Regions from separate parts of the Microbacterium sp. ZW CA_36 genome, predicted to be linked through region 3. Evidence: predicted binding sites of a transcription regulator. Region 3 holds the regulator's gene; each other region holds the start of a gene.

Region 1 (3,244 bases), on a different contig from region 3:
AGCGGCGAGGATCCGCTCGCGCGCGTCGGACTGCCCGGCGCGCGGGCGGCCGCGACGTCGCTTCGGCGCCGGCACGACGTACTCCACCACGGGGTCAGCCTACGTCGGCAGTCGACTGGCGGCCACGTGATCCGATTCCGGTCGGACGTAGTCTGGGCGCCATGCACACGCGCACTCAGGCGAGGCTGCAGGTCGTCGCAGGTCCCATGTTCGCCGGCAAGTCCGAGGAGCTCATGCGTCGCGTCCGCCGCGCCCGCATCGCCGGCCTGTCGGTCGATGTCGTGAGCCACGCCCTCGACGATCGTCGCGGCGAGGGGCAGGTCAGCTCCCACTCCGGGCTCAGCGTGCCGTCACGCTCGGTGCCCGACGTCGAAGCGCTCGTCGCCTCGGTCGAGGGCCGCGCGCTCGACATGGTCGCGATCGACGAGGCGCAGTTCTTCGGGCCGGACCTCATCGACGCCGTGAATGCGCTGGTGACGGAAGGCGTCGACGTCGTCGTCTCGGGCCTCTGCGTCACCTTCGACGGCCGGCCGTTCGAGCCGCTGCCGGCGCTCATGGCGATCGCAGAGGACGTCCTGAAGCTCACGGCGGTGTGCGCGGTGTGCGGTGAGGACGCGGCGTTCCATCAGCGACTGTCGGCCGGCGGCGCCGGCGATCCGCTCACTCCGACGAGCGACCAGGTGGGAGGCATCGAGTCGTACCAGGCGCGATGCCGCCGCCACTTCACGGGCGCGGCGCGAACGTAGGCGCCGGGAACAACGGATGCCTCGTCCCGGCCGGGACGAGGCATCCACTGTCAGAGCGCTTACTGCTCGATCGGCTGCGGCGCGTCGTTGGACTCGTGCGCCTGGATCGTCGGCGTGCCACCCTCGGACGTCACCTCGATCTTGCGCGGCTTGGCCTTCTCGCTCACCGGGATCGTCACGCTCAGCACGCCGTTGTCATAGCTGGCCGAGATGCGCTCGGTGTCGATGCCCTGGCCGAGGTTGAGCTGGCGCAGGAAGCTCGCCGCCTCGCGCTCGCGGGTGATCCACTTGACGTCGTCGCCGCTGGTGAGCGTGCGCTCGGCGCGGATCGTCAGCAGCTGGCCGTCGACATCGATGTCGACCGAGCCCGGGTCGATGCCCGGCAGGTCGGCGGTCAGGACGTAGTGGTCGCCGTCGCGGTAGAGGTCCATCGGCATGCGGCGCGGACCGCGGCGCGTGTCGAAGAGACTCGACGCAAGACGGTCGAGGTCACGGAACGGGTCGTAGGTTGCCATGAGAATCTCCTCTCTGTCCAGAAGTTGAGCCCACTTGGCTCAACTACGTTCAGATTAGCACTCTCACCATGCGAGTGCTAGGTGGGTCCGCGTTCGCCGTGAACGAACACGGACGCGTTTCGTCTCTGCGTTTCGACTCGCAAGCTCGCTCAACGACCGGTCGTCGAGCGAGCGAAGCGAGACGAAACGCGCCCAGACAGTTCGTCAGCACTCGATGACGTTGACCGCGAGGCCGCCCTCGCTCGTCTCCTTGTACTTGTGCGACATGTCGATGCCCGTCTGCCGCATGGTCTCGACGACGGCGTCGAGCGAGACGTAGTGCGAGCCGTCACCGCGCAGCGCGAGACGCGCCGCCGTCACGGCCGTCGACGCGGCGATGGCGTTGCGCTCGATGCAGGGGATCTGCACGAGACCGCCGACAGGGTCGCACGTCAGACCGAGGTGGTGCTCCATCGCGATCTCGGCCGCGTTCTCGATCTGCCGGTTGGTTCCACCCATGACGGCCGTCAGCCCACCGGCCGCCATCGCGCAGGCCGATCCCACCTCGGCCTGACAGCCGCCCTCTGCACCCGAGATCGAGGCGTTGGCCTTGAACAGCGAACCCAGCGCGGTGGCGGTGAGGAGGAACCGACGGATGCCGCGGCGACGGTTCGCCTCAGCCCTCTGCTCCTCGCTCCACTGCGCCGGCTCGGGAGAGTCAGGGGCCTGGCCGGGATACCCGAGCAGGGCGCTGCCCACGAGCTTTCCGTACGGGGTGACCGCGTTGCCCGCGCCGAGCCCGGAATCGGCGAGGAAGCGCCACCAGTACATCGCCACCGCGGGCACGATGCCGGCGGCGCCGTTCGTGGGCGCCGTGACGACCCTTCCACCCGCCGCGTTCTCTTCGTTGACGGCGAGCGCGAAGGCGCCCAGCCACTCCCCCGGCAGCTCACGACGGCCGTCGGCCTCGGCAGCCTCGAGCTGCTCGCGGATCGACGCCGCACGTCGCTTGACACCCAGCATCCCCGGCAGCACGCCGCCGGTTCCGAGGCCCGCCTCGACGCAGGCGGCCATCGCATCCCAGATGGCATCCAGGCCCGCGGCGATCTCCTCGTCGGGTCGCCGGGCCTCCTCGTTGAGGCGTGCCGCCTCGGCGATCGTGATGCCGCGCTCATCGCACAGCGCCAGCAGCTCCTCGGCGCTCGCGAAGTCCAGGGGGAACACGCCCGCACCCGAGCCCGCGGGCCCCGCGCTCGTCGGCGGATCGCCCTCACGACGGATGAACCCGCCGCCGACGGAGTAGTAGGTCTCGCGGACGAGGAGTCCGGCATCCGTGGCGGGAGCGACAGCCGTCACCGACGACGATCCGGTCTCGCGCACGCCCGCCGCGGCCACCGCGCGCGCCGGCCCGTCGTCGGCCGAGGTCCACGCTTCGAGCGTCATGGCATTCGGGTGACCGGGCAGCCGCGTGCGCGGTGCGAACACGACGTCGCCGCGTTCGAAGCGCACGGGCTGGATGCCGGCGAGCTCGAGCGGCTGCCCGTTGGGCCAGGCGCCCCACGCCGAGCGCACGGCATCCGGATCCACCGTCTCGGGTTCGAGTCCCCGCAGCCCGGCGACGACCGCGTCGGGTGTCCCGTGGCCGATGCCGGTCGCACCGAGCGAGCCGTACAGCGTGCAGGTCACCCGGCCGACCTGCGGCAGCACGCCGGCCTCGCGCAGGCGGACGACGAAGTCATGGGCGGCCCGCATGGGGCCGACCGTGTGGGAGCTCGAGGGTCCTACGCCGATGGAGAACAGCTCGAACGCCGAGACATAGGCGCTCATCGCCACCAGGCTAACGCCGCAGTCGATGCGAACTGCACGCCGTTACCGAGTCGTGAGAGGCAGGATGCCTCGACTCGGGCGGCCAGCGCATGCAGTGTGATGACTGCCGTGCGACGCCGACGGCGCACCGTTGCCTCTGGTGAATCGTGCGGCGTTGCGATAGGCAGGTACCAGCCC
Region 2 (3,244 bases), on a different contig from region 3:
GGCGCCGCGTGCGCAGCGATGAGGCCAGCGATGTCGCGCAGCGCCTCGAGTGATCGCGGCAGACGCACCAGCACGACCCGCGCGCCGCGCACCACGCTGGGCGAGAGCGACAGCGATGCGAAGGTGCCGCCGAACCCGAATCGCTCGGCGTTCGCAGCGAGGGCCCGCTCGCCGGTGAGCGGGTCCTGGTGGACACGGATGCCGCGCCCGCCGTCCGCCGCCGCGGCCAGGGTGAGCGCGCCGTAGCCGTCACCGATCACCGCGAGGTCGCCGTCACCGAGGCCGGCCCGGGCGGACGCCGATTCATCGAGGAGCAGCCGGTCCGCGGCATCCGTCGCCACGAGGCCCGGTGCCTCGACGTCGGGCCATCGGCGCAGTCCGTCGAGCGAGAACGTCACCGTACCCACGGTAGCGGGCCTCGCCTCGTTCGCGCGGTCGGCGAATGCGCCCCGTCGCGCGACAGCAGGGCTAACATTCAACGGTGCCAGACCGTGCGTTCAGTCCCGTCATCTCGCTGCTGACTGTGGCCGCCGTGTGGGATGCGCGCCTGGGGGCAGAACTGCGCGACCTGGGCCTCACGACGCGCAAGTACGCGCTGCTCGCGCACATCGAGGCGACGCCGGGCATCTCGTTCAGCGAGCTCGCCCGTCGATCGCAGATCACGGTGCAGTCCGCGCACACCGCCGTGCAGACGCTCGTCGCCGACGGACTCGTCGCCGATGCGACGAAGCACGCGGGTTCGGCGTCCGACCTGCGGGTCACCGCGCGGGGGAGCGACGTGCTGGAGTCGGCGCAGCAGCGGCTCACGGCGCTCGACGGCGCGCTCGGCGAGGGCGCCCCCGCCCTCGCGACAGCCCTGGAAGGGCTGCACGAGCAGCCTTTCGGTGCGGAGGCAGGACCATCGGACGGGTGAACCTTCAGGTTCACTGAAGATCTTTCAGTTAGGCTGAAGGTGTGTTCCGAACTCCTCACACCCTCTTCCGCGCGCTCGCGATCGCCGAGGCGATCTCGTGGACCCTGCTCATCGTCGGCCTCCTCCTCCGCGCCACCACCGGCTGGGCGCTCGGCGTCACGATCGGCGGCGGCATCCACGGCTTCGTCTTCCTGTCGTACGGCGCAACGGCGATCCTCGTCGCACTGAACAACCGGTGGCGCGCATGGCCGACCGTGATCGCGCTCCTCAGCGCCGTCATCCCCTACGCCACGATCCCGGCAGAGCTGTGGCTGCAGCGCACCGGCCGGCTGGCGGGATCGTGGCGGCTCGAGCCGTCCGACGACCCGCGCGACGGTGCCTGGTACGACCGCCTCATGCGGTGGTTCCTGCGGCGCCCCTGGGTGCTCGCCTCCTTGATCGCCGTCGCCGTCGTCGCGCTCTTCGTGGTGCTGCTGATCGTCGGTCCGCCCGGAGGTCGCGACTGACGCAGCCGGCGCTCGGGCGGCGGATGGCTCAGTCGCGCGGCGGGAGCTGCTGCAGCGTCCAGGTGTTGCCGTCCGGGTCGTCGAACTGCACGAACCGGCCCCACCCCTGCTCGTCGACGCCTCGTGCCTCCACGTCGAGGCCGCGCAGGTGCGCCAGGGCCTCGTCCGCATCGGGGACGACGACCTGGATCGTGTTCTGGCGGCCCGGCTCGAGATCGTTGCCGAGGCCGGTGCCGAACGCGATGGAGCAGGCCGACCCGGGCGGCGTCATCTGCACGAAGCGGAGACCCTCGAAGGGGACCTGGTCGTGGTCGGCGTGGAATCCGATCCGCTCGTAGAACTCCTTCGCCCTGTCGACGTCGGTGACGGGCACGAAGATGAGCTCGATCTTCCAGTCCATGGTTCTCTCCTCTGAGACGGGTTTCCCCCCGGCTGATGAGGCTACGCCGCACCACCGACGCCGGTACGGGCTCCGGCCGGAGTCATGTCCGAAACAGGAGGGAATACTCGCGCGCAGGTGCCGTTGAACTTGACAATGCGTGTATCAAGTTCAAAACTTGATGCTCGATCACTCAAGTTTCAGGAGAGACGGAATGCCCGAAGACTTCACGCCCCAGGCCGGCGACGACGGGAGCTCGTTCGACGAGTTCCTGGCACGCTACCTCGCGGGGGAGCGCGCGCGTGCCGAGCGGTCGATCGACCTGAGCCGCTACCTCGGCGCTCGCACCCAGGAACTGCTCCAGCGTGCCGGCAAGTACGCGCTGGACCGCGGCCAGCAGGAACTCGACGCCCTGCACGTCCTGCGGATCCTCGTCGCCGAGGCCCCGGCCCGTGACGCGGTGCGCCGCGTCGGCGCCGACCCCGACGAGATCTCGCGCGCGACCGAGGAGCGGCTGCCCGCAGCCTCCGTCGCGGCGGACGTCGACGGCGCCGTGGTCACGGCGTCCGTGCAGCGTGCGCTGTTCCACGCCTTCCAGGTCGCCCGTTCGTCGGGCTCGACGTACGTGGACCCCGAGCACCTCTTCTTCGCGCTCGTGCTCGCGCAGGACACGCCCGCCGGCCAGGTGCTGGCACGCGCCGGTGTGACCGCTGAGGCGCTGATGCAGGGCGCCCGCGAGACGGTGACGCCGGGCGAGGCCGCCGCGGCGGAGGCGGGAACGGATGCCGCGGCATCCGACACCCCCCTGCTCGACACCTACGGCACCGACCTCACCGCCCGCGCGGTCGCCGGTGACCTCGACCCGGTCATCGGGCGCGCCGACGAGATCGAGCAGACCATCGAGATCCTCAGCCGCCGCACCAAGAACAACCCGGTGCTGGTCGGCGAGGCCGGCGTCGGCAAGACCGCGATCGTCGAGGGACTCGCGCAGGCGATCGTGGACGGGGGCGTGCCCGAGCAGCTGCTCGGCAAGCGGGTCGTCGCGCTCGACCTTCCCGCGATGCTGGCCGGAACACGCTACCGCGGCGACTTCGAGGAGCGCCTCACGAAGACGATGGACGAGATCGCCGCCCACAAGGGCGAGCTGATCGTCTTCATCGACGAGGTGCACACCGTGGTCGGCGCCGGCGGCGCCGGCGACGGCGGCATGGACGCCGGTAACATCCTGAAGCCCCGCCTCGCCCGCGGCGAGCTGCACCTCGTGGGTGCGACGACGCTCAAGGAGTACCGCGTCATCGAGAAGGACCCTGCGCTCGAGCGCCGCTTTCAGCCGGTGCGCGTGGGCGAGCCGTCCGTCGAGGACGCCGTGCTCATCCTGCGGGGCCTGAAGCCCGCGTACGAGGAGCACCACGGTATCGCGTACACCGACGAGGCCCTCCGCGCCGC
Region 3 (3,244 bases):
GGTGACGCCCAGGGTGCGACGAACTCCGACGAGGATGTCGTCGACGCCGAGGTCATCGACGAAGACGAAGAGAACCCTTCGGCAAGCTCAGGGGAGTCGAAGTAACCATGGCCGACAAGGACCACGACCCCACGGCCGGCTCGGGAGCCGGCGACGAGGAAGAGGTCCGTCCTGACGAGGAGGGGTCGGAGGCACAGGCCTCCGGCCCCGTCCCGCAGGACGGAGAAGAGCCGGACGAGGGCGACGAGCTGACGGTGGACGACATCCTCGGGTCGGCGCAGAACGCCGATGCCGCGGCCGAGGACGCCGTGCTGGCCGACCTCGAGTCCGCGCTGCTGAACGACCTCAAGCGACTGCAGGCGGAGTACGCCAACTATCGCCGTCGCACCGAGGAGCAGCGCGAGGTCGAGATCGAGCGTGCCCAGGGCGCGGTCGCGAAGGGCCTGCTGCCGGTGCTCGACGACCTCGACCGCGCCGAGAAGCACGGGGACCTCGAAGAGGGCTCGCCGTTCGCCGCGATCGCCGTGAAGCTGCGCGGCGTCGCCGAGCGCATGGGACTGACCACCTACGGCGCAGCCGGAGAGGTCTTCGATCCGCAGCACCACGAGGCGATCTTCCAGGTGCCGACGCCCGGCGCGACCGAGACCACGATCCTCGAGGTCGTCGAGATCGGCTACCGCCTCGGCTCGGTGGAGCTGCGTCCGGCGAAGGTCGTCGTCGCGGTTCCTGCCGACTAGCCCGAAGGAGCACCATGGCCAGTCAGGACTGGTTCGACAAGGACTTCTACTCGGTGCTCGGCGTCTCGAAGGACGTCAGCGAGGCTGACCTCAAGAAGACGTACCGCAAGCTCGCACGGAAGTACCACCCCGACTCCAATCAGGGTGACGCTGCCGCCGAAGCGAAGTTCAAGGAGGTCAGCGAGGCGTACTCGGTGCTCTCCGATGCGGAGCAGCGCAAGGAGTACGACCAGATCCGCGCGATGGGCTCGGGCGCCCGCTTCACCGCGGGCGGCCAGGGTGGAGCAGGCGGCTTCGAGGACGTCTTCTCGATGTTCAATCAGGGCCGCGGCGCGCGGTACCAGAACGCCGAGGACTTCGACGACATCTTCGCGATGTTCAACCAGCAGCAGGGTGCGGGCTTCGGCACGGGCCGGTTCGGGCAGTCGACCGGTGGTTTCCGCGGCTACGGCGGCCCGACCCGCGGGGCCGACGTCACGGCGCGCACGACGATCGACTTCGTCACGGCGACCAAGGGCGAGACCATCTCGCTGCAGGGTGAGGACGGCAAGCCGTTCAAGGTGAAGATCCCTGCCGGGGTGTCGGACGGGCAGAAGATCCGTCTGCGCGGGCGCGGCCGCCCGTCGCCCGACGGCGGAGAGAACGGCGACATCGTCGTGCAGGTCGCGGTGCGCCCGCATCCGGTGTTCACCCGCGACGGGCTCAACCTGCGCGTCACCGTGCCGGTCACGTTCACCGAGGCGGCGCTCGGCGCCACCATCGAGGTGCCCACGCTCGGAGGCGACCCGGTGCGGCTGCGCGTCGCGCCGGGCACGCCGTCCGGCCGCGTGCTGCGCGTCAAGGGGAGGGGCGTCGAGACCGCCAAGGGCACCGGCGATCTCCTCGCCGAGGTGCAGGTCGCGGTGCCCTCGCACCTCGACGACGCCGCCCGCGAGGCGCTCGAGCGCTTCCAGAGCCTCGAGCCCAAGGAGAACCCGCGCGCCGACCTCATGGCGAAGGCGCAGGGCTGAAATCATGATGAAGTCGGTCGTTGAGCGGCCACGTTCGTCGCTCGCTCAACGACCGGGTGTGTGAGAAGGAGGTGAGGGGCATGGCTGAACCGCACGACATCGACGAGGATGCCCCGATCTTCGCGATCGCCGTCGCCGCCGAGCTGTCGGGCATGCACCCGCAGACCCTCCGCCAGTACGACCGGCTGGGACTCGTCGTGCCCGCCCGCACCCAGGGCGGTTCGCGTCGCTACTCGCTACGGCACGTCGAGCAGCTGCGCGAGGTGGCGCGCATGTCGGCGGACGGCATCGGACTGCCCGCCATCGTGCGGATCCTCGAGCTCGAGAACCGCGTGCAGGAGCTGCACGGGCGCGTGCGAGACCTCGAGGACCGCATGCGAGCGGAGCTCGAGAAGCGCCCCGGCGCCCGGGTGTTCGCCGCCGGTTCCACCGGCAACGTCGTGACCCTGCGCCACGGCACCCGCATGCGGCGGGCGACCGAGGTCGTCGTGTGGCGACCCCGCACGCCGATCGCGCCGGCCGCCGAGGACCGCGAGCAGTCCGCAGGCGACTGACGCGCTACGCCGCCTCGCCGTCCGCTGTGTGAAGTCGGTCGAGCAGGAAGGCGTGCGTCTCGGCATCCGCGGCAGCCACCAGGCCGTGGTCGCCGGTGTGCAGCTCGTCGCCGGCGAGGTTGGTGATGACCGCGCCCGCCGCACGGCACAGCGCGATCCCGGCCGTCCAGTGGACGCTGCCGCGCAGATCGCCCCCGGTGATGTAGCCGGCCTGCTGGCCGGTGGCGACCCACGCGAGAGCCAGCGTGGTCGATAGGAAGCGGGGGCTGAACCGCGCGCGGAAGACCTCGTCCGACAGCAGGCGGGTGCCGCTGTCATCAGGAAAGCTGGACTCCAGGTTCACGGTGACCAGCCGGGACGACGAAGCCGGTTGCAGGCGGCGGTCGGCGCCGGTTTCGGCCTCGATCGCCGCAGTGCGATGCCAGGCAGCCACGCCGTCCGTCCAGAACACGTCGCCGGCTGCGGGATCGGCGACCGCGGCGGCGGTGGTGACGTCATCGATGTCCAGTGCGACGTTCACGGCGAACAGGGGCATGCCGGCAGCGAAGTTGAGCGTGCCGCAGATCGGATCGACCAGCCACCGGCGGCGCCCGTCGCCGCTGGATCCGAGTTCCTCGCCCACGATCGCGTCGCCCGGCCGCAGCTCGGCGAGCACGTCACGGATCGCGCGCTCCGTCTCGACGTCGGCTTCCGTCGTGAAGTCGAGACCTCGATCGGCCGTACGCCGGCTTCCGGTGTTGTAGCGCGCTCGCGCGACGGCGGCACCGGCCGACGCGGCGCGCACGGCCACCTCGGCATCAGCATCGGGATCGGCATCGGCAGCGGGATGGTGAGCCATCCGTCCAGTCAATCAGTCTGGTCGCTTCGCTGCGGTGGGGAGGCACCGAGGGAGCAGCACACCCCGTGCGGAATCCTCCCTCCGACGCGAGATGTCGGCCGGCTC

What was found. The regulator HspR, encoded in region 3, represses chaperone genes until heat shock. The targets are predictions, from matches to a motif close to AAGTTGAGTCNNNNNGACTCAACTT.
Region 1: a site for HspR is predicted at 1,283-1,307, ahead of ACI3KX_RS18195 (Hsp20/alpha crystallin family protein). Genes of this name have one in related genera too.
Region 2: a site for HspR is predicted at 1,974-1,998, ahead of ACI3KX_RS00080 (ATP-dependent Clp protease ATP-binding subunit). Genes of this name have one in related genera too.

Annotation. Positions count from the first base shown of each region.
Region 1 covers NZ_JBJDRL010000060.1:15,883-19,126, reverse strand. Annotated here, with positions in the region: gene ACI3KX_RS18205 (TetR family transcriptional regulator) at 1-90, opposite strand, end outside; gene ACI3KX_RS18200 (thymidine kinase) at 162-746, shown strand; gene ACI3KX_RS18195 (Hsp20/alpha crystallin family protein) at 806-1,261, opposite strand; gene ACI3KX_RS18190 (L-serine ammonia-lyase, iron-sulfur-dependent, subunit alpha) at 1,466-3,067, opposite strand.
Region 2 covers NZ_JBJDRL010000001.1:17,296-20,539, reverse strand. Annotated here, with positions in the region: gene ACI3KX_RS00100 (class I SAM-dependent methyltransferase) at 1-398, opposite strand, end outside; gene ACI3KX_RS00095 (MarR family winged helix-turn-helix transcriptional regulator) at 482-913, shown strand; gene ACI3KX_RS00090 (DUF3817 domain-containing protein) at 955-1,419, shown strand; gene ACI3KX_RS00085 (GNAT family N-acetyltransferase) at 1,448-1,819, opposite strand; gene ACI3KX_RS00080 (ATP-dependent Clp protease ATP-binding subunit) at 2,013-3,244, shown strand, end outside.
Region 3 covers NZ_JBJDRL010000058.1:9,707-12,950, reverse strand. Annotated here, with positions in the region: gene dnaK (molecular chaperone DnaK) at 1-105, shown strand, start outside; gene ACI3KX_RS17950 (nucleotide exchange factor GrpE) at 108-737, shown strand; gene ACI3KX_RS17945 (DnaJ C-terminal domain-containing protein) at 752-1,747, shown strand; gene ACI3KX_RS17940 (heat shock protein transcriptional repressor HspR) at 1,828-2,301, shown strand; gene ACI3KX_RS17935 (inositol monophosphatase family protein) at 2,306-3,139, opposite strand.